One region of the Streptomyces zaehneri genome, then DNA from elsewhere that is predicted to be linked to it. Evidence: riboswitches for the same ligand, from Rfam matches in the RefSeq annotation. Region 1 holds a riboswitch; each other region holds the start of a gene.

Region 1 (5,437 bases):
GCCTGTGTACGGCAGTCCGACGGCGCCGACGTACGGGAACGGGTACGGGTACGGGTACGGGTACGGGAACGGGTACGGGAACGGGTACGGGAACGGGTACGGGTACGGGTACGGGTACCCCTCGGCACACGTCCACGGACCCGGACACATCCCCGGACCCGGACCCGGGTATCCGGCGGGACCGTATCCCGCTCCCCACTCGCACCGGTAGGCCGGGCCGAGGCCCGGCGCAGGCAGGGTCGAGGCCCGGCGCAGGCAGGGTCGAGGCCCGCGTCAGGTCATCAGGCCGAGGCGCCGGTCAGCCGGGTGATCTCCTGCGCCGTCAGTTCCAGCTGCGCCACCCCCAGCAGCGCCGGCAGCTGCTCGACCGTCCGCGCGGAGGCGATCGGCGCGGCCACCGTGGGCTGCGCGGCGAGCCACGCAAGGGCGACCGTGGGGATCTCGGTGCCGTGGGCCTGGGCGATCTCGTCCAGGGCGGTGAGGACGTTGCGGCCCCGCTCCGTGTCGAGGTGCTTGGCGGCGCCGGCCGCGCGGGCGCTCTGCACGGTCGTACCGGGCCGGTACTTGCCGGTGAGGAAGCCGGCGGCCAGGGCGAAGTACGGGACGGCGGCGATGCCGAAGCGGGCGGCGAGGTCCTGGAGTCCGCCCTCGTAGGTGTCGCGGGAGACCAGGTTGTAGTGGGGCTGGAGGGCGACGTACCGGGCCAGGCCCTCACGGTCGGAGAACTCCAGGGACTCCTGGAGGCGCTCGGGCGTGATGTTGGAGGCGGCGATGTGCCGTACCTTGCCCGCCCGCACCAGCTCGTCGAGCGCGCCTACGATCTCCTCGACGGGCACCTCGGGCTTGTCGAAGTGCGTGTAGTAGAGGTCGATGTGGTCGGTGCCCAGACGGCGGAGCGAAGCGTCGGCGGCGGCCTTGATGTTGTCGGCGGACAGGCCGGGGAACTCGGGGTGCTGACTCACCTTGGTGGCGATCACGACGTCGTCGCGGTTGCCCCGGGCCTGCACCCACCTGCCGATGATGGTCTCGGACTCACCACCGCTGTTGCCCTCGATCCACGCCGTGTAGGAGTCGGCGGTGTCGATGAAGTTGCCGCCCGCGGCCGCGTAGGCGTCGAGTACGGCGAAGGAGGCCGTCTCGTCGGCGGTCCAGCCGAAGACGTTGCCGCCGAGGGAGAGCGGGAAGACCTCGAGGTCGGAGGAGCCGAGCTTGCGAAGTGAAGTCATGCTTCGTGTCAACGGGCGGCACCGGCCCGCCCATTCCGGGCGTGACGCGAAGAACATGTGAACAGCACGTATGACCGGCCCTGTGGCCGGTACCTGTGACCGGCAAAGACCGGCAGCCCCGACGCGGAGGGCGTCAAGGCTGGCGGGTGGATCAGGGGTGACCGGACGAACCCGCTCAGGCACCCGGAGGTCCGAGGGAACGGCTCAGGGGTCCTGGCGGGACGGCTCGGGGTCCCCGGAGGGACGACTCAGGGGTTGAGGCCCTTGTCGCGCAGCCAGGCCGCCGGGTCGATGCCTTCGGCGCTGCCGCCCGGGTGGACCTCGAGGTGGAGGTGGGCCCCGGTGACGTTCCCGGTCGCGCCCACCCGGCCGATCACATCACCGGTGGCGACCTTCTGGCCGACACTGACACTGATCGACGACTGGTGGCAGAACCACAGCTCGGTGCCGTCGTCCAGGGTCAGGATGGTGCGGTAGCCGTAGGAACCGGCCCAGCCGGCCTCGGTGATGGTGCCGCTGTGGACGGCCTTGATGAGCGTGCCCGTCGGCGCGGCGAAGTCGAGACCCGTGTGGTAGCCGGAGGACCAGAGCGAACCGGCCTGACCGAAGGTCGAGGTGATGGTGTACGAGGAGGTCGGCAGCGTGTACTGCTTGGCCAGCTCGGCCAGGCGCGCGGCCTCGGCCTTCGCGGCTGCCTCCTCGGCGGCCTTCTTCTTCGCGGCGGCGGCCTTGGCCTCCGCCTCCTTCTCGGCCTTGGCGGCGGCGTCGGACTCGGCCTTGGCCGCTGCGGCGAGGGCCTTGACCTCGACCTGGGACTGCTGCGACTCGGCCTGCGCCATGATCCGGCTGCGCAGCGCCTCGCCGGCGTCGGCGGCGCTCTCCTCGGTGTCCACGGCGGCTTCGGAGCCGAAGCTGGCGAGGGCCGGCGCGGCTTCCGGGGCGGGCTCGTCGTCGGAGATGAGCGAGCCCACGTTGGGCAGGTCCGGCATCGAGATGGAGACCGGGGCCTTGCCGGTGTTGGCGCTGGCCATGCCACCCGCGCTGACGGCGGCTATGACGCCGACGCCGAGAACGGTGGAGCTGCGGGCGAATCCGCCGCCGCGCTGCTTGGCGACGCGGTGCTTGCCGCGTACCGGGCGAGTGGACTCCGCGGTGGGGTTCCACTCCTCCCAAGGTCCCTCGTCGGTGCGGTAGCCGCCGTAGCCGAAGGTCTCGGTGGACCGCTGGCTGGGCGCGTAAGGGGCCTCGGGGGCAGGCGGGTTGGACGCCACGCGGGCGCACTCCTTTCCTTCCGTCGCCTACCGGGTTAGCTGACGGGTTCGGAGCGGGAAGGTCTCCTACGCGCGTATACGTGTCGTGGACTCTGCGAGTTCACGACGGCTTCCGCGTGATTCACCCCATGGTGGTGGTTCCCCGGTTCCCTTGCGGGATTCGGCACGTGCCGCACGGAGCCGACTCTGGTGCCGGCTGGGACGACCGCGCTGCGTTATCGAACGTTAATAGACCCGGGGGTGGGTTTCCAAGCCGTTCCTCTTGATCAACAACATTTCCGGCCTGGACTTTTGGGCTACCAGCGGTGAAAAACGGGCGAGTTGACCACGCCTCGACATGCCCCGGAAACGCTTCATCAGTCATGGGATTCTTGATGGTGACTCAGTCGTTATGCGCAGGGCGGTCGACCGGTCACCAAGAGTGAGGGAAACGGTCGAAGCCGTCGACGAAAACACCGAAGGCCGGAACCCTTTCGGATTCCGGCCTTCGGTTCATCAGTAGCGGGGACAGGATTTGAACCTGCGACCTCTGGGTTATGAGCCCAGCGAGCTACCGAGCTGCTCCACCCCGCGGCGATGAACACAACTGTACGGCATCAGAGGGACAGAAAGCACATCGCTTGATCCACGGGGCCCCAGCGGCCTCAGAGGAGGTGGCGGTTCGGCTCCTTCGCCCGCTCCTCGTACTCCGGGAGCACGAGGACGTCGACGCCCTGGGCCGTCAGCAGGCCGGTTCCGTCCGCCTCCGTGACGAAGGTGTCCGGCTCGCGCCAGGCCGTGACCACCCTGCGCACCCCCGCGTCGAGGATCAGGCGGGCGCAGGGGGCCGGGCGGGAGGAGCGGCGGGCGCACGGTTCGAGACTGCTGTAGACGGTGGCGGTGGGCAGCCGGGGGTCGGCCGGGTCGAGCTTCGCGAGGGCGGCCTCCTCGGCGTGCACGACCGGGTCGCCGGCCTCGCGGGAGTGGCCGCGCGCCAGCTCCGTGCCGTCGGCGGCCACGATCACCGCGCCGACGCTGAAGGCGGTCTTCGACGGCGGGCAGTCGGCGGCGAGGGCGCAGGCGAGGGCCAGCCAGTGCCGGTCGGCCGCGGCGGGCAGCGGTCCGGCGCCGGGGGCGGTGGGCTCGTAGCGGTTCAGGACGACGTCCTCGATGCGCCGGGTCTCCACCAGGCGCAGGCGTCCGCCCTGGTAGCCGCCCGGCCCGAACAGGCGGGGCGCGGCCGGGTCGCCCACGAAGAGCGGGGCGAGGACGAGCTGGAGTTCGTCGGCGAGGCCCTGCCGGAGCAGCTGGGTGTGGATCGTTCCGCCGCCCTCGACCATGAGGCGCCGTACGCCGCGCACGTCGTGGAGGTGTTCGAGGAGGCGGCGCCAGTCCAGCTCGGGGCCGAGCGGGACGGCGTCCGCGGCGATGCCCAGCGCGTGGACCCGCTCGGCGCCCTTCTCCGTCGTGTACACGACCTTCTCGCCGCCCGTGTGCCAGAAGTTCGCCGCCGGGTCGAGGTCGCCGGAGCCGCTGACGGTGACCTTGAGGGGGTACGGCGGCAGTCCGGCGGCCACCCGGGCGGCACGGCGCTCGGGGGAGTTCACGAGGAGCCGGGGGTTGTCGGCGCGGATCGTGCCGGCGCCGATGAGGATGGCGTCGACGGAGGCCCGCACCTCGTCGACGCGGTCGAAGTCGGCGCGGCTGGAGAGGAGCAGGCGCTCGGGCGTGGTGTCGTCCAGATAGCCGTCGAGGGAGACGGCGGCGGACAGCAGGACGTACGGGTACGGCATCGGCGCGGCTCTCCCTGGGATGACGGGCAGGGCTTGGTTCAAGTTTGAAACAAACTTACACTGGGAGCATGACGACTCGCTGGCTCACCCCCGAGGAGCAACGCGCCTGGCGCGCGTACGTTGCCGGCTACCTCCTCCTCGAGGACGCGATCGACCGGCAGCTCCAGCAGGAGGCCGGCATGCCCCACCTGTACTACTCCATCCTCGCCAACCTCTCCGACATCCCGGAACGGCGGCTGCGGATGACCGACCTCGCGGAGCGGCTGAAGATCACCCGCAGCCGGCTGACCTACGCGGTCTCCCGGCTGGAGAAGGACGGGCTGCTGCGGCGCGAGGACTGCCAGTGGGACAAGCGCGGCAGCGTCGCCGTCCTGACCGACGAGGGCATGGCGGTGCTGGAGGACGTGGCGCCCGGCCATGTCGAGACGGTCCGCACGGCCCTGTTCGACCGGCTCACCGCCGAGCAGGTGGGGCAGCTGGAGGAGATCTTCACGCAGGTCGCACGCGGGTTCCAGGAGAAGGACGGCGGCGAGACGGCACCGGAGGACCTCCCGTGGCGCCGCCGCTCGTCACCCTGCTCCGGAACCCCGTGACCGCGGACCGCGATCGCGGCCCTGTGACCACGGCCCCGTGACCACGGCCCTGCAACCGCGACCGCCCGACCGCGACCGCCCGGCCGCGGCCTCGTGAGGGGCGCCACAAACCAGTTGCTTCAAATTTAAAGCATGAGGTAGGGTCTCGACTCGTTGGATCTGCTTCAAATCTGAAGCACAAGACGGCCCAGCGCCGCCTTGCCACCGTCCTCCGGACCCGGGAGACCGCATGCCCGACACCCCCGCCGCCACCCCGCGCGCCCGCGTCCGGGTACCGCTGCGCTTCCCCGACGGCTACTCCGTCGACGCCGAACTGGTCACCTTCCACGGCCTCGTCGACGGCCAGGAGCACGTCGCCGTCGTCCTCGGCGAGCCGGCGCCCGGCGCCACCCCCCTGGTCCGGCTGCACTCCGAGTGCCTGACCGGTGATGTCTTCGGCTCCGCCCGCTGCGACTGCGGGCCGCAACTGCGCGAGGCGGTCGAGCGCATAGCCGGGACCGGCGGCGTCCTGCTCTACCTGCGGCAGGAGGGCCGCGGCATCGGCCTCTACAACAAGCTCGACGCCTACGCCCTCC
Region 2 (5,437 bases), on a different contig from region 1:
GCCGCCATCGACGAGGAGCTCGCCCGGTTCGCCGAGGAGGGCCCCACGGCCGAGGAAATGGAGCGTGCACAGGCGCAGTTGGAGCGCGAGTGGCTCGACCGGCTCGGCACGGTCGCCGGCCGCGCCGACGAACTGTGCCGGTTCGCCGTCCTGTTCGGCGACCCGCAGCTCGCCCTCAACGCCGTCCAGCGTGTGCTGGACGTGACGCCGGACGAGGTGCAGGAGATCGCCAAGGCCCGCCTGCGCCCCGACAACCGAGCGGTGCTCGTCTACGAGCCGACCGCCGCCGAAGCCCCCGCCGACCAGGACGAGAACGAGGAGGCGGCCCGGTGACCGAGCTCGCCACGATGGACTTCCACCCCCAGCCCCGGGCGGGCGAGGCCAGGCCGTGGGCGTTCCCGGCGCCCGAGCGCACCGCGCTGGCCAACGGCCTGACCGTGCTGCACTGCCACCGTCCCGGCCAGCAGGTCGTCGCCGTCGAGATCCTCCTCGACGCACCCCTGGACGCCGAACCGGCCGGCCTCGACGGCGTCGCCACGATCATGGCGCGGGCCTTCTCAGAGGGCACCGACAAGCACTCCGCCGAGGAGTTCGCCGCCGAACTGGAGCGCTGCGGCGCCACTCTGGACGCGCACGCCGATCACCCCGGTGTCCGGCTGAGCCTCGAAGTGCCGGCCTCGCGCCTGGCCAAGGGCGTCGGTCTGCTCGCCGACGCCCTCAGGGCCCCCGCGTTCGCCGACAGCGAGGTCGAGCGCCTCGTCCGCAACCGCCTGGACGAGATCCCGCACGAGCTGGCCAACCCCTCCCGGCGCGCCGCCAAGGAGCTCTCCAAGGAGCTGTTCCCGGCCACCGCGCGGATGTCGCGGCCGCGCCAGGGCACCGCGGAGACGGTCGAGAAGATCGACTCCGCCGCCGTACGCGCCTTCTACGAGAGGCACGTCCGTCCCGCCACGGCCACCGCCGTGGTCGTCGGCGACCTCACCGGTGTCGGCCTGGAGGCGCTTCTCGGCGACACCCTGGGCGCCTGGAAGGGCTCCTCGGCCCAGGCGCGGCCCGTGCCGCCGGTGACCGCCGACGACGCCGGCCGGGTCGTCATCGTGGACCGTCCGGGCGCCGTCCAGACGCAGTTGCTGATCGGCCGGATCGGCGCCGACCGGCACGACCGTGTGTGGCCCGCGCAGGTGCTCGGCACGTACTGCCTCGGTGGCACCCTCACCTCCCGGCTGGACCGTGTCCTGCGCGAGGAGAAGGGCTACACCTACGGGGTCCGCGCGTTCGGACAGGTCCTGCGGTCCGCCCCCGACGGCACGGGGGCCGCGATGCTCGCCATCAGCGGCTCCGTCGACACCCCGAACACCGGCCCCGCCCTGGACGACCTGTGGAAGGTGCTGCGTACCCTCGCCGCCGAGGGGCTGACCGACGCCGAGCGTGACGTCGCCGTGCAGAACCTGGTCGGTGTGGCGCCGCTGAAGTTCGAGACCGCCGCGGCCGTCGCCGGCACGCTGGCGGACCAGGTCGAGCAGCACCTGCCGGACGACTTCCAGGCCACGCTGTACCAGCAGCTCGCCGCGACCGGCACCGTGGAGGCCACCGCGGCGGCCGTGAACGCCTTCCCGGTGGACCGACTGGTGACCGTGCTGGTCGGTGACGCGGCCCAGATCAAGGAGCCGGTCGAGGCCCTCGGCATCGGCGAGGTGAAGGTCGTGTCCGCGGAGTAGGTCCCGGCAACGGCACGCGCTTGTGGGGGCCCTGGTCGGCGAAAGCGTCACCAGGGCTTCCCTATGTCCGAATTGATGCGGAGGTTGCCCGTCTGCCCTGTGGGATGCGCTACAAAAACCGGGATCCGTTTGAGGATTGAAACCCGCGCCGCTTAGCGTCATGCGGGCTGTTCGTCAGGCAGTGCGCCGCAGCCGCGGCACCGGACAGTCATCGCCGAGTCCCCGTACGGCGCGAGCCAGGGGAGCCGGGGACCCATGTGCAGTCCCTGGGGTGAATCGGACGCCCGCGCGTGATCGCGAGGGGGTCCGTAGGAGACCTTCCTGCTCCGAACCCGTCAGCTAACCCGGTAGGCGAGAAGGAAGGAAAGGACACACCCGACTTCATGGCGTTCACCTGCGCGCCCGGCAAGCACCGTCGTCCCGGCCGGATGCAGCGGACCACCGCTCGCGCGGCGGGCGTCGCGGCGCTCACCACCACCGGCGTGATGGCCACCGTCGCCGCCACCCCGGCCCTCGCCGCCGAGCCCAGCCCCGAGCAGACCGGCCTGATCCCCGTCGTCACCGCGTCCGAGGCCGTCGCGGAGCAGGTCGACGACCAGGTCGCCGTGCAGAAGCACGCGGCCTTCGAGGAGGCCGCCCGGCAGGCCGCCGCCAAGAAGGCCGTGGAGGAGCGCGAGGCACGCGTGCGTGCGGCCCGCGAGGCCGAGCGCAAGCGCCTCAACACCTTCGTCTCGCCGATCACCGGCTCCTACGTGTCGACCAGCTACCAGGCCAGCAGCTCCCTGTGGTCCTCCGGCAGCCACACCGGCATCGACTTCCACGCGGCCAGCGGCACCACCGTGCACGCGGTCGGCCTGGGCACCGTCGTCGAGGCCGGCTGGGGCGGGTCGTACGGCAACCAGATCGTCATCAAGATGAACGACGGGACGTACACCCAGTACGGTCACCTGTCGTCCATCGAGGTGTCGGTGGGCCAGCAGGTCACCCCGGGCCAGCGGATCGCCCTGTCCGGCGCCACCGGCAACGTCACCGGCGCGCATCTGCACTTCGAGGCCCGCACCACCGCGGAGTACGGCTCGGACATCGACCCGGTCGCCTACCTCCGCAACCACGGCGTGAACGTCTGACGACCCACGGCGACAGATCGTCTTGCCCCGGCCCTCCCGGCCGGGGCTTTCGCCGTTTTCGAGGCCCCGCTGTCCAAAAAATATCCCTGGATTCCGGCCCGCCATCGGAAATCCCCGCCCATTGCAATAGAGTCACGGAACACACGTCAATCGTCGACGTTTCACGGGGATTAAGGCGGAGGTCCGTCATGCGTATTCCGGCGCACTCGGTGTGCACGGCCATTCGGGACGACATCGTCGCGGGTGTCTACGAGCGCGGCAGCCGCCTCACCGAGGAACTCCTCGCTCGCCGCTACGGCGTTTCCCGCGTGCCCGTCCGGGAGGCGCTGCGCACGCTGGAGGCCGAGGGCTTCGTCGTCACGCGGCGGCACGCGGGCGCGTGCGTCGCGGAGCCGACCGAGCAGGAGGCCGCGGACCTGTTGGAGATGCGCATGCTCCTGGAGCCGCTCGGCGCCTCCCGGGCCGCCCAGCGCCGCACCGAGGCCCATCTGAAGGTGCTGCGCGGCCTCGTCCGGCTGGGCCAGGAGCGGGCCAGGCGGGGCAACAGCGAGGACCTGCGCTCCCTGGGGGGCTGGTTCCACGAGACGCTCGCCCAGTCCTCCGGGAGCCATGCCCTGACGTCGATGCTCACCCAGCTGCGCCACAAGATCGCCTGGATGTACGCGGTGGAGGCCCCGGCCAACCCCGTGGAGTCCTGGGCGGAGCACGGCGCGATCGTGGACGCGGTGGCGCGCGGCGACGGCGAGCGTGCGCGGGCGATCACGGCGCTGCACACCGAGCGCGCGACGGGCGCGCACCGGCTGCGCTTTTCCGGCGGGCCCGAGCGCGCCGACCGTGTGAGGACTTCGCAACCTCCCGTAAACATGACGGGTCTGCGGCATTAACACGAGGGCCGTATACAAAGAGGGGATAATTCGCGGGGGATTATTTCTGCTGCCCGTAGCGGGAAATGCGAAGGGCTCGCCCGATAATTCGGACGAGCCCTTCGTGGTTTAGCGGGACGACACCTTTGAAGTGACGAACGCCATCACCGTCAATTGAGCACCCCCGATGACGCACGACCGCATCCGCGAGTGCGGTGGCGGCTCAGGCGCAAAGGGGGCCACGCGCTCAGACGGTCTCGGGGAGCTCCTCGAGACCCTCGGCGACCAGCTTCGCCAGACGGTCGAGCGCGGCGTCCGCGCCGTCGGCCTCGGAGGCGAGGACGATCTCCTCGCCGCCCTGGGCGCCCAGGCCGAGAACGGCCAGCATGGAGGCCGCGTTGACGGGGTTGCCGTCAGCCTTGGCGATCGTCACCGGGATACCTGCGGCCGTGGCGGCCCGGACGAAGATGGAAGCGGGGCGGGCGTGAAGGCCCTCGGCCCAGCCGACGTTGACGCGGCGCTCAGCCATGTGATGCTGCCCTTCAGTGTTCAGGTTGTCTAGACCAGTGTTCCACACGTGAAGCGTGTGAGGGAGGGGTCGTGCGACCCCTCCCGACGTGGGCGTCGGATCGCGGCCTCGATCCGACGAACGTCCTCCACAGACTGCCTCGCGCCGTTGTCGTACGCGAGCCGTACTCTGGGCCCCATGCAGAGCGCGTCGGACCGGCACGAGTACCCCGCCCACTGGGAGGCCGACGTGGTGCTGCGCGACGGCGGCACCGCGCGCATCCGCCCCATCACCGTCGATGACGCCGAGCGCCTGGTCAGCTTCTACGAGCAGGTTTCGGACGAGTCGAAGTACTACCGGTTCTTCGCGCCCTACCCGCGCCTGTCCGACAAGGACGTCCACCGCTTCACGCACCACGACTTTGTGGACCGGGTGGGACTCGCGGCCACGGTCGGCGGCGAGTTCATCGCCACCGTACGCTATGACCGCATTGGTGCCGACGGCATGGCCGCCTCGGCCCCGGCCGACGAGGCCGAGGTCGCGTTCCTCGTCCAGGACGCCCACCAGGGAAGGGGCGTCGCCTCCGCGCTGCTCGAGCACATCGCGGCCGTGGCGCGCGAGCGGGACATCCGCCGCTTCGCGGCCGAGGTGCTTCCCGCCAACAACAAGATGATCAAGGTGTTCACGGACGCCGGATACACCCAGAGGCGCAGCTTCGAGGACGGCGTCGTGCGCCTGGAGTTCGGCCTCGAACCCACCGAACGCTCCGTCGCCGTGCAGCGCGCGCGGGAACAGCGCGCCGAGGCGCACTCCGTGGGGCGGCTGCTTGCGCCCGGTTCCGTGGCCGTCGTCGGCGCCGGCCGCAGCCCCGGCGGCGTCGGCCGAAGCGTCCTCGGCAACCTCCGCGAGGCGGGCTTCACCGGGCGGCTGTACGCCGTGAACAAGGCCTTCCCCGAGGACCTGAAGGAACTGGACGGGGTGCCCGCCCACCGCTCGGTGCGCGACATAGCGGCGCCCGTCGACCTCGCGGTCGTCGCCGTTCCGGCGGAGCAGGTCCCCGAGGCCGTCACCGAATGCGGCGAGCACGGCGTGCAGGGACTCGTGGTCCTCTCGGCCGGCTACGCCGAGAGCGGCCCCGACGGACGGGAGCGCCAGCGCGAGCTGGTCCGGCACGCGCGCGCGTACGGCATGCGGATCATCGGCCCCAACGCCTTCGGGGTC
Region 3 (5,437 bases), on a different contig from region 1:
CGTCCGGCCGGCCCTGTCGGTGCGCACCGACGAGCGGCGCGGCACCGAGTGGTCCTACGAGGACTTCGAGGCCGACGACGACGGGCTGCGGCTGCGGTTCCGGGACGGGGGGCTCGCCGTCACCCTGCACTACCGGATGCGCGGCGATGTCGTCGAGCGCTGGACGACCCTGCGCAACGACGGCGAGGGGCCGCTGGAGCTGCTGCGCGCCGACTCCGCCACCTGGACCCTGCCCGAGCGCGACGACTGGCGGCTGTCGCAGCTGCACGGCCGCTGGGCCGCCGAGTCCCGGCTCACCCGGTCTCCGCTCACCTACGGCGAGCAGGTCATCGGCAGCCGCCGCGGCCACACCGGGCACCAGCACCTGCCCTGGGTCGCCCTGGACACCGACGCGACCGAGGAGCGCGGCGAGGTCTACGGCTGTGCGCTCGGCTGGTCGGGCACCTGGCGGATCGCCGTCGCCCAACTCCCGGACGCGCGCGTGCAGATCACCGGGGGCGTCGGGTACGACGACTCGGGGCTGCTGCGGCTGGCCGCGGGGGAGTCCTTCACCACACCGGTCTTCGCCGGCCTGTGGAGCGACGCCGGCTTCGGCGGGGCGAGCCGCACCTGGCACGCCTACCAGCGCGCGCACGTCGTCCCGGACGCCGAACAGGACCGGCCGGTGCTGTTCAACTCCTGGGAGGCCACCTACTTCGACATCTCCGAGGAGCAGCAGGGCACCCTCGCCCGGCGGGCCGCCGCGATCGGCGTGGAACTCTTCGTCGTCGACGACGGCTGGTTCGGTGCGCGCACCGGCGACCACGCCGGGCTCGGCGACTGGCGGCCCAACCCCGACCGCTTCCCGAACGGGCTGAAGCCCCTCGCCGACCAGGTGCACGGCCTCGGCATGCAGTTCGGCATCTGGGTCGAGCCCGAGATGGTCAACCCGGACAGCGAGCTGTACCGGGCGCATCCCGACTGGGTGCAGTTCCAATCCGGACGAAAGCGGACGGAGTTCCGCAATCAGCTCGTGCTGAACCTCGCGCGCGAGGACGTCCAGGAGTACCTCTGGGAGCAGCTCCACGCGCTCCTGTCCAGCGCGCCCGTCGACTATGTGAAGTGGGACTTCAACCGCTGCTTCACCGACGCCGGCTGGCCGGACGACCCCTACCCGCAGCGCCTCTGGGTCGACCACGTACGGGCCCTGTACGCGCTCCTGGACCGGCTGCGGGAGGCCCACCCCCAGGTCGCCTTCGAGTCCTGCTCCGGCGGCGGCGGGCGCATCGACCTCGGGATCATGAGCCGCACCGACCAGGTGTGGACCTCCGACAACACCGATCCGCTCGACCGGCTCGACATCCAGCACGGCTTCAGCCAGATCCACCCCGCTCGGGTCATGGCGGCATGGGTCACCGACAGTCCCAACGCCCAGCTCAACGGCCGGGTCAGCTCGTTGCGCTTCCGCTTCGTCAGCGCCATGGCCGGCGTGCTCGGCGTCGGCGGGGACCTCTCGCGGTGGAGCGAGGAGGAGCTCACCGAGGCGCGCCGATGGGTGGACCTCTACAAGGAGATCCGGCCGCTCGTGCAACAGGGCGACCTGTACCGGCTGCGGCCCCCGGCGGGCGGCCTGAGCGCGGTCCAGTACGTGCGCGGTGACGAGAGTGTCGTCCTCGCCTGGCTCCAGGCGCAGCGGTTCGGCGAGCCCGTTCCGGCGCTGCGGCTGCGCGGACTCGACCCGGCGGCATCGTACGAATGCCGCGAAACGGGCGAAGTCCACCGGGGAGCGGTGCTGCTCCATCACGGGCTGCGCACCGGACTGCGGGGCGACCTTGATGCGACGGTTATCCGGCTGCGTCGCATCTGAGGTTTCTGTCCGAATTGGTTCCTTAATTCCAACTAGCTCTGGAATTAAGGAACCTGGAGAGCTGTCACGTGAGCAGCGTCATATCCGTGACCGTATGTCGCCCGTCATGTTCACGTAATTCGCATGCCTTTCCAGGGTGCTTGGCGGTGGATGGCCCCCTTGTCTCACGGAGTGTGACCGGGAATTCTCACAGCGGATCAAGAGAAAGGCGTGAGCGGCGCAACCGCTGCTTGTCCCTGTGCGTCCCGGTCGCTTACGTTCCACACCAATCCGGACGGACGCCGAATCCTGCCACCGCCCGGAGTCCGCACACCCACCCGTATCTGGCAGGAGCGGGGGACCCACAGGTACAACCGCCTGTTCCGGTCTCCGGAACAGGCTTTGGGGTAAAGCCGCGCCTCGGCGCGGCCGGGCATCTCCAGTCCGCACCCGACAGCTGACCTCGCAGGCGCCGGAGAGGAATTCGCCATGCCCGCGAAGGGTAAGCACCGCCGTCCGAAGACCCAGCGCTTCACTCGTTCCATAGCCGTCGCCGGAACGGGCGGCGCCGCGCTCGCCCTTCCGCTCATAGGTGCCGCCGGCGCGCACGCGGCCCCCGCGCAGTCCGTCGCGCAGTCGGCCTCCCAGGCCGTTCCGGAAAAGGCCGTGCAGTCCGTGCCGGTGGCGCGGAAGTCGGCCACCGCCACGACGGCCAAGTCCTACACCGTGCGGTCCGGCGACTATCTGTCGAAGATCGCCGACGAGCAGAACGTCAGCGGCGGCTGGCAGAAGCTGTACCAGGACAACCGTCAGGCCGTCGGCGGCGACCCGTCGCTGATCCACCCCGGCCTGAAGCTCTCGATCGGCAAGAAGGCCGCGAGCACCGGTTCGTCGTCCGGTTCCTCCTCGTCCTCCGCTTCGAAGCCGAAGGCGTCCGGGACCAAGTCGTCGTCCTCGTCGTCCTCGTCCTCGTCCTCGTCGTCTTCGTCTTCTTCATCCGGTTCGTCCTCCTCGAAGGCGGTCACCCAGGCCGCCGACAGCGGCACCGGTACCTCCGGCGGTTACACGCTGCCGGTGGCGGGCGCCGTCGTCGGCACCGCCTACCACACGGCCGGCAGCATGTGGTCCAGCGGCTACCACACCGGCACCGACTTCGTCGTCCCGACCGGCACCTCCCTCAAGGCCGTGGGCGCGGGCACCGTCGTCTCCGCGGGCTGGGGCGGCGCGTACGGCAACCAGGTCGTCATCAGGCTCGCCGACGGCTACTACGCCCAGTACGCCCACCTGTCCCAGCTCTCCGTCTCGGCCGGCCAGACCGTGACCGCGGGCCAGCAGCTCGGCCTCTCCGGCGCCACCGGCAACGTGACCGGCCCGCACCTGCACTTCGAGATCCGCACCACGCCGGACTACGGCTCGGACGTCGACCCGATCGCCTACCTCCGCGCGCACGGCGTCTCCGTCGGCTGACCCCCGCCGACCGCGACGACCTCCCGCCTGACACGCGGCCGAAGGCCGGACCCCGATCCCCGGGTCCGGCCTTCGGTGTGTCCGGGGGAGGGGAGGGCCGGTGTCGGACTTTGCGCGTTCATGATCGTTCTGTTGCGTTCTTGTGGCAGCCCTTCTTGCCCCGTCGACAGGCGGGACAGAGTGGGGACACAGTGATCCCCGTCAGCGAGCAAGCGCTTTCTATCGCTCTTCGGAGGTCCTGTGTCCGGCGTCGACCGACGCATCTTCATCAAGGGCGCCGCGGCCGCGGCCGCCGTCACCGCCGTCACCCTGCTGGCCGGACTCGTCTCCGCGCCCGCCGGGCACGCCACCGGGGTCCCGCGCCGGATCGTCGAGAACCTCGACCGCGGCCTGGTCGCCACCCCGTCCGGCGAGGGGACCTTCCTCAGCTGGCGGCTGCTCGGCACCGAGTACGCGCGGCACGCGAACGCCATCGCCTTCAACGTCTACAAGAACGGACGCCGGCTCAACCGGGAGCCGCTGCGCAAGTCGACGACCTATCAGGACGACAGTCCGGGGGCGGGCACGTACACCGTCCGCGCCGTCGTCGACGGGCGGGTGCAGAAGCCGAGTGCGGCGGCTCTGCGCTTCACCGACGGCTACGCCGAGATCCCGCTGGCCGGTGCCGACGGCTACACCGTGCAGCATGCCTGGCCGGGTGACCTCGACGGCGACGGGCGCTACGAGCTGGTCGTCAGCCGGCTGTCCGGGACCCGCGACAGGCCCGATCTGCTGGAGGCCTACACGCTCACCGGCGAGCGCCTGTGGCGGGTCGACCTCGGACCCGGCTCGTACACCCAGGTCGGCGGGAACGGCGCCAACGACCCGGCGCCCGCCGCGATCAGCGGGTCCACCGCGATCGGCGGCTATCGCAACGACGACAACGTCACCGTCTACGACCTCGACGCCGACGGCCGCGCCGAGGTGCTGGCGCACACCGCCGCCGGGACCACCTTCGCCGACGGCGCACAGGTCACCGCCGCCTCGCCCGCGAACCAGTTCGTGTCGGTGATCGACGGAGCGACCGGCGCCGAGCGGACCCGTCAGCCCGTCCCCGACGACTTCGTGGCCGACGGCCCCTCCGGCGGCCACTTCGGCATCGCCTACCTCGACGGCGAACACCCCAGCCTGGTCACCAAGCTGGTCACCCGGGTCGGAGCCAAGCGCGGCTCGTTCCGGGTCCTTTTCCAGACCTGGGACTTCAACGGCACAGATCTCGAACGCCGTTGGAAGTACGTGGTGGACCCGGCGACCGGCGCGACCAGCTTCCACCAGATCCGCACCGTCGACGTCGACGGGGACGGCAGGGACGAGATCGCCGACGGCAACTACGTCGTGAACGGCGACGGCACGCTGCGCTACGTCGTCGACGGCGCCATCCACGGCGACCGCTTCGACATCGCCGACCTCGACCCCGACCGGCCCGGCCTGGAGGGCTTCGCCATCCAGCAGTCCGAGCTGGGCATCGTCTCCGCCTTCCCCTGGTACTACTACGACGCCGCCACCGGCGAGCGGCTGGTCACCGGCTCGCACCCGACGAGCCCGGTGAGCGACGCGGACCTCGACACCGGCCGCGGGAACGCCGCGGACATCGACCCCGGCCACCGCGGCTACGAGTACTGGACGTCCACCGCCGACGTGACGCGGCCCGGCGCGGGAGTCTTCAACGTCCGAGGCGGCAAGGTCTCCGCCACCACTCCCAGCGTCAACTTCCGTATCTGGTGGGACGGTGACAAGGCGTCAGAACTGCTCGACTTCACCCGCGTCGAGAAGTGGGACCCGGCGACCGAGAGCAGCGCGACGGTCTTCGACCCGGCCGGCGTCGTCTCCGGCGCCCGCAACGCCACCCCGTTCTACGGCGACCTCGTCGGCGACTGGCGCGAGGAGATCCTCGCCGAGACCGCCGACCACACCGCCCTGCGCCTCTACACCAGCACCGTGCCGACCGACACCCGCGTCTACACGCTCGCCCAGAACCCCGCGTACCGCCTCGGCTGGACCGTCCGCGGTTACCTCCAGTCCACGTACACCGACTACTACCTCGGCACCGAGACCCGCCGCGTCCCCGAGCCGCACCTCACCACCCCCGCCCACTGAAGGAGCCGA
Region 4 (5,437 bases), on a different contig from region 1:
AGCGGGGTCGAGGCCTGGCTGATCACCCGGTATGCCGACGCGAAACAGGCCCTCGCCGACCAGCGGCTCTCCAAGAACCCGGCGCACCACGACGAACCGGCGCACGCCAAGGGCAAGACCGGCATCCCCGGTGAGCGCAAGGCCGAGCTGATGACGCATCTGCTCAACATCGACCCGCCGGACCACACCCGGCTGCGACGGCTCGTCAGCAAGGCCTTCACCCCGCGTCGGGTCGCCGAGTTCGCGCCCCGGGTCCAGGAGCTGACGGATCAGCTCATCGACCGGTTCGCCGCCGAGGGGAAGGCCGACCTCATCCACGACTTCGCCTTCCCTCTCCCCATCTACGCGATCTGCGACCTCCTGGGCGTCCCCCGTGAGGACCAGGACGACTTCCGCGACTGGGCGGGGATGATGATCCGGCACGGCGGGGGCCCGCGGGGCGGTGTCGCGCGGTCGGTGAAGAAGATGCGCGGATATCTGCTGGAGCTGATCCACCGCAAGCGCGCGGAGCTTCCCGCCGACCCGGCTCCCGGCGAGGACCTCATCTCGGGTCTCATCCGCGCCTCGGACCACGGTGAGCACCTCACCGAGAACGAGGCCGCCGCCATGGCCTTCATCCTGCTGTTCGCCGGCTTCGAGACGACCGTCAATCTCATCGGCAACGGCACCTACGCCCTCCTCACCCACCCCGAGCAGCGCGCACGCCTCCAGCGGTCGCTCACCGAGGACGACGGCGAGCACGGCCTCCTCGAAACGGGCGTCGAGGAACTCCTGCGCTACGACGGCCCCGTGGAACTCGCCACCTGGCGGTTCGCGACCGAGCCGCTGCGCATCGGCGGGCAGGACATCGCGCCGGGCGACCCCGTGCTCGTGGTGCTGGCGGCCGCCGACCGTGACCCGGCGCGTTTCTCGGACCCCGACACCCTCGACCTGTCCCGCCGTGACAACCAGCACCTCGGCTACGGCCACGGCATCCACTACTGCCTGGGAGCGCCGCTGGCCCGGCTGGAGGGCCAGACCGCGCTGGCCACCCTGCTCACCCGGCTGCCCGATCTCCGACTGGCCGCGGATCCGGCCGAGTTGAGGTGGCGCGGCGGGCTCATCATGCGCGGACTGCGGACTTTGCCGGTCGAGTTCACTCCGGTGCATTCCGGTTCATGAGGATCCGCATCTGACCGGATGTCAGCCGGAGTGTGACCGTTCGGCGGAGCAAAGGTGACCAACACTCAAGTCTGTGATCTTCACGTGATCTGCGCGGCATTAACTTGTGACAAGTGATCGTCTGCCGATACGTTCTCTCGTCAGCGCGACGCATCGGTTCCACCTGCCGCGCCGGTCAGTGCTGTCCAGAGAAAGGCCCCTCGCATGCTCTCCGGGAACGGTCGTCACCGTCGCCCCCGCCAGGCCCCGGCCCTCCTTGTCGCGGCCGGAGTGACGGGCTCCGCCATCGCCATCCCGCTGCTCGCCGCCTCCGGCGCGAGTGCGGCGGACGGCACGGTGTGGGACAAGGTGGCGCAGTGCGAGACCGGCGGCTCGTGGAGCGCCGACGAGGGCGGCGGCGAGTACGGCGGCCTGAGCCTCACCCAGAAGGACTGGGAGGCGCACGGCGGCCTCGACTACGCCACCAGCCCCGACCTGGCCAGCCGCAGCCAGCAGATCGCCGTCGCGCAGAAGGTGCTCGCGGCCGAGGGGATCGGCGCGTGGGGCACCTGCGGGCTGACCTCCGGGCTCACCCAGGAGAACGGCGCGCTGAACGTGGACACCGGCGTGGCGGACGATTCTTCCGACTCGTCAGACTCGTCTGGTTCTTCCGGATTGTCCGACCTGTCCAGGGGATTGTCCGGATCCTCGGGCGCCTCGGGCTCCACGGCCGACGAGAACTCCTCGACCGGATCGTCCGACTCGTCCGCTGATTCATCCAGTTCGCCTTCGGCATCCGCTTCCTCCCCTTCGTCCCCTTCCTCCGCCGCCACGGGTGACTCCGGTACCTCCGGTGGTTCCGGCGGCCGGAGCGACGGCTCGACGGGCGACGACTCGTCCACGGCGACCCCGGGCGCGGACGACTCGGACAAATACGTCCAGGACGAAGGTTCTTGGAGCCTCGTCGACACCGGCTCCCTCGGCTCGGGCAAGCACCGCGGCGCCACCGCCGACGAGGCCACGACCAAGAGCGCGACCGACGACGGCCTGGACGGCACCACCACCGCCTCCGCCGGCCGGCACGCCGCGGCGACCTATGTCGTCCAGGAGGGCGACTCCCTCGCGTCCATCGCCGACTCCCTTGGCCTCGACGGCGGATGGCGCGCCCTCTATGCCGAGAACCGGGACCTCATCGGTGTCGACCCGAGCAACATCGCCGCCGGTCAGACCCTCGACACAGGGGTGGAATAGGGCGCAAAGCCCAAGAAAAACAGTGGCAGTTCGCGTCACGCTTCGCGCCGAATGTCCGGTTTGGTGAAAGTGTGGGATGAGTCTCAGAAGCCCTGATCGTCTTTGAAATTCCGCCGATCGCGTGTCTACGGTCGAGGCCGCTCGGCAACCCGGGCCCCGGCCGTCGCAACGCCGAATCCTGCCAGCGACGACCCGGGAACAGTCGTCGCGTCAAGCGCCGTAGGCAGGAGCGGGGGACCCAAGGTAAGTGCCGCGCCGGTCGGTTGACCGGAACGGCTCGGGGTGAAGCCACACCTCCCACGGAGCAGCGCTCCGACGGGCGAGGAAGTGGCCGGGCAACTCACACGGCCCGAACCCGACAGCTCACCTCGCAGGCGTCGGTGAGGGGATCCACCATGCTGTTTTCCGCCAAGGGCAAGCACCGCCGTCCCTCCAAGGCGACCCGCGTCGCCACGCTCGCCGGCGTCACCGGCGTCGCCATCGCCGCCCCGCTGATGGCGGCCGGCAACGCCTCCGCCGCCACCGCCTCCGAGTGGGACGCGGTCGCCCAGTGCGAGGCCGGCGGCAACTGGTCCATCAACACCGGCAACGGCTACTACGGCGGTCTGCAGTTCTCGGCGTCCACCTGGGCCGCGTACGGCGGCACCGCCTACGCCTCCACCGCCGACCAGGCCTCCAAGTCCCAGCAGATAGCCATCGGCGAGAAGGTCCTCGCGGGCCAGGGCAAGGGTGCCTGGCCGGTCTGCGGCACCGGCCTGTCCGGCGCCGCCTACAACGGCTCGAGCGCCGGCTCCTCGAGCTCCGGCTCGTCCAGCTCCTCCGGCTCCGCCGGCTCGTCGAACAGCGGCAGCACCAGCAGCCGCTCGACCGAGGAGCAGAGCGCCTCCCGCTCGACCGACCGCCCGGCCGCCTCCAAGACGGTCACCACCCCGACCGGCAAGAAGGTCAAGAAGGGCGACGGCGAGTACAAGGTCGTCAAGGGCGACACCCTCAGCTCCATCGCCGAGAAGCACAAGGTCAAGGGCGGCTGGGCGAAGCTGTTCGAGCTGAACAAGGACATCGTCGTCGAGGCCGACCTGATCTACCCGGGCCAGCAGCTGCACCTGAAGTGACACCGCGCCCGAGGCGTCACGGCGCCTGAAGTGACACCGCATCTGGGGTGTCGCGGCGCCTGGGGGTGTCACCTCACGTGAAGTGACACCTGGCCCCCAGAGAAGCCACAGCGCCCTCATATGCGAGGTCGGCACACTGAAGACCTCGTGAGGGTCACCCCCCGTCCCCACGGGCCCCCCGCTCCGGTGCGTGTTCCCCCGTACGCACCGGAGCGGGGTTTCTCTTTGCCCGTTCGTCACCTCCTGTCGGCTTTTCTCGGCCACTCCCTTTGTTCCGGGCGGAAACAATAGGTACCGTCTGTCTGTCCACGGGACGGTCGGTCGGCTGCCGACGGTCCCGGGGCGGTTAGGCTCTAGTCGCAAGGCTCAGCAAGGGCTCATCAAGGCCCCCGGGCCCCGCACAACCAGCGTCACATCCCAAGAAGGAGATGCTCGTGCCGTCCATCGACGTCGTCGTAGCCCGGGAAATCCTGGACTCCCGAGGCAACCCCACGGTCGAGGTCGAGGTCGGCCTCGACGACGGCAGCACGGGTCGTGCCGCCGTTCCGTCCGGCGCCTCCACCGGTGCCTTCGAGGCCATCGAGCTCCGCGACGGTGACCCCAACCGCTACCTCGGCAAGGGTGTCGAGAAGGCCGTCCTCGCCGTCATCGAGCAGATCGGCCCGGAGCTCGTCGGCTACGACGCCACCGAGCAGCGCCTGATCGACCAGGCCATGTTCGACCTGGACGCCACCGACAACAAGGGCTCGCTCGGCGCCAACGCCATCCTCGGCGTCTCGCTCGCCGTCGCGCACGCCGCCTCCGAGGCCAGCGACCTGCCGCTGTTCCGCTACCTGGGCGGCCCCAACGCGCACCTGCTGCCGGTGCCGATGATGAACATCCTGAACGGCGGCTCGCACGCCGACTCCAACGTGGACATCCAGGAGTTCATGATCGCCCCGATCGGCGCGGAGTCCTTCTCCGAGGCCCTGCGCTGGGGTGCCGAGGTCTACCACACCCTCAAGAAGGTGCTGAAGACCAAGGGCCTGTCCACCGGCCTCGGCGACGAGGGCGGCTTCGCCCCGAACCTGGAGTCCAACCGCGCCGCGCTCGACCTCATCATCGAGGCCATCAAGCAGGCCGGTTACGTCCCCGGCGAGCAGATCGCGCTCGCGCTCGACGTCGCCGCGTCCGAGTTCTACAAGGACGGCAAGTACGAGTTCGAGGGCAAGTCCCGCTCGGCCGCCGAGATGACCGAGTACTACGAGGAGCTCGTCTCCGCGTACCCGCTCGTGTCCATCGAGGACCCGCTGTACGAGGACGACTGGGCCGGCTGGAAGGTCATCACCGACAAGCTGGGCGACAAGGTCCAGATCGTCGGCGACGACCTCTTCGTCACCAACCCCGAGCGTCTGGCCCGCGGCATCGAGGAGGGCTCCGCCAACGCCCTGCTCGTCAAGGTCAACCAGATCGGTTCGCTGACCGAGACCCTCGACGCCGTCGAGATGGCCCAGCGCAACGGCTTCAAGTGCATGATGTCCCACCGCTCCGGCGAGACCGAGGACGTCACCATCGCCGACCTCGCGGTCGCGGTGAACTGCGGTCAGATCAAGACCGGCGCCCCGGCCCGCTCGGACCGCGTCGCCAAGTACAACCAGCTGCTGCGCATCGAGGAGATCCTCGACGACGCCGCGGTGTACGCCGGCCGCAGCGCCTTCCCGCGCTTCAAGGGCTGAACCCTCCCGCGCGTCCGCTCCGCGGACCTCGGGCACAGCAAGGGCTGAGCCGCCGACCCTAACCGGGTCAAGGCTCCGCCAGTCGTACGTACGTCCCCGTACCGGTCCCGTACCGTGTGCGGGGACGTACGCACGTGTGAGACGGGAGGCGGGAAGCAGTGGCCGTGAAGGACCGGGACCGTTTCTCCACCGCGACCAGGATCAAGCTGCTCGGCGAGC

Evidence for each region. Region 1 has a riboswitch for cyclic di-AMP ahead of QQM72_RS24620 (M23 family metallopeptidase). Riboswitches for the same ligand answer to the same signal wherever they lie in the genome.
Region 2: it holds a riboswitch for cyclic di-AMP, as region 1 does, so the genes downstream of both, QQM72_RS32760 (M23 family metallopeptidase) here and QQM72_RS24620 (M23 family metallopeptidase) in region 1, are expected to answer to the same signal.
Region 3: it holds a riboswitch for cyclic di-AMP, as region 1 does, so the genes downstream of both, QQM72_RS05965 (M23 family metallopeptidase) here and QQM72_RS24620 (M23 family metallopeptidase) in region 1, are expected to answer to the same signal.
Region 4: it holds a riboswitch for cyclic di-AMP, as region 1 does, so the genes downstream of both, QQM72_RS35450 (transglycosylase family protein) here and QQM72_RS24620 (M23 family metallopeptidase) in region 1, are expected to answer to the same signal.

The regions. Positions count from the first base shown of each region.
Region 1 is NZ_JASTTJ010000015.1:184,951-190,387, reverse strand. It holds gene QQM72_RS24630 (PrsW family glutamic-type intramembrane protease) at 1-211, shown strand, start outside; gene QQM72_RS24625 (aldo/keto reductase) at 282-1,226, opposite strand; gene QQM72_RS24620 (M23 family metallopeptidase) at 1,475-2,497, opposite strand; cyclic di-AMP (ydaO/yuaA leader) riboswitch at 2,507-2,673, opposite strand; tRNA gene QQM72_RS24615 (tRNA-Met) at 2,997-3,070, opposite strand; gene QQM72_RS24610 (dihydrofolate reductase family protein) at 3,142-4,269, opposite strand; gene QQM72_RS24605 (MarR family winged helix-turn-helix transcriptional regulator) at 4,338-4,862, shown strand; gene QQM72_RS24600 (GTP cyclohydrolase II) at 5,092-5,437, shown strand, end outside.
Region 2 is NZ_JASTTJ010000025.1:26,635-32,071, reverse strand. It holds gene QQM72_RS32770 (M16 family metallopeptidase) at 1-333, shown strand, start outside; gene QQM72_RS32765 (M16 family metallopeptidase) at 330-1,718, shown strand; cyclic di-AMP (ydaO/yuaA leader) riboswitch at 1,921-2,086, shown strand; gene QQM72_RS32760 (M23 family metallopeptidase) at 2,102-2,845, shown strand; gene QQM72_RS32755 (GntR family transcriptional regulator) at 3,034-3,729, shown strand; gene QQM72_RS32750 (HPr family phosphocarrier protein) at 3,956-4,237, opposite strand; gene QQM72_RS32745 (bifunctional acetate--CoA ligase family protein/GNAT family N-acetyltransferase) at 4,415-5,437, shown strand, end outside.
Region 3 is NZ_JASTTJ010000003.1:73,704-79,140, forward strand. It holds gene QQM72_RS05960 (alpha-galactosidase) at 1-1,846, shown strand, start outside; cyclic di-AMP (ydaO/yuaA leader) riboswitch at 2,151-2,310, shown strand; gene QQM72_RS05965 (M23 family metallopeptidase) at 2,315-3,292, shown strand; gene QQM72_RS05970 (rhamnogalacturonan lyase family protein) at 3,533-5,428, shown strand.
Region 4 is NZ_JASTTJ010000029.1:95,451-100,887, reverse strand. It holds gene QQM72_RS35460 (cytochrome P450 family protein) at 1-1,161, shown strand, start outside; gene QQM72_RS35455 (transglycosylase family protein) at 1,366-2,391, shown strand; cyclic di-AMP (ydaO/yuaA leader) riboswitch at 2,597-2,783, shown strand; gene QQM72_RS35450 (transglycosylase family protein) at 2,787-3,503, shown strand; gene eno (phosphopyruvate hydratase) at 3,932-5,218, shown strand; gene QQM72_RS35440 (FtsB family cell division protein) at 5,377-5,437, shown strand, end outside.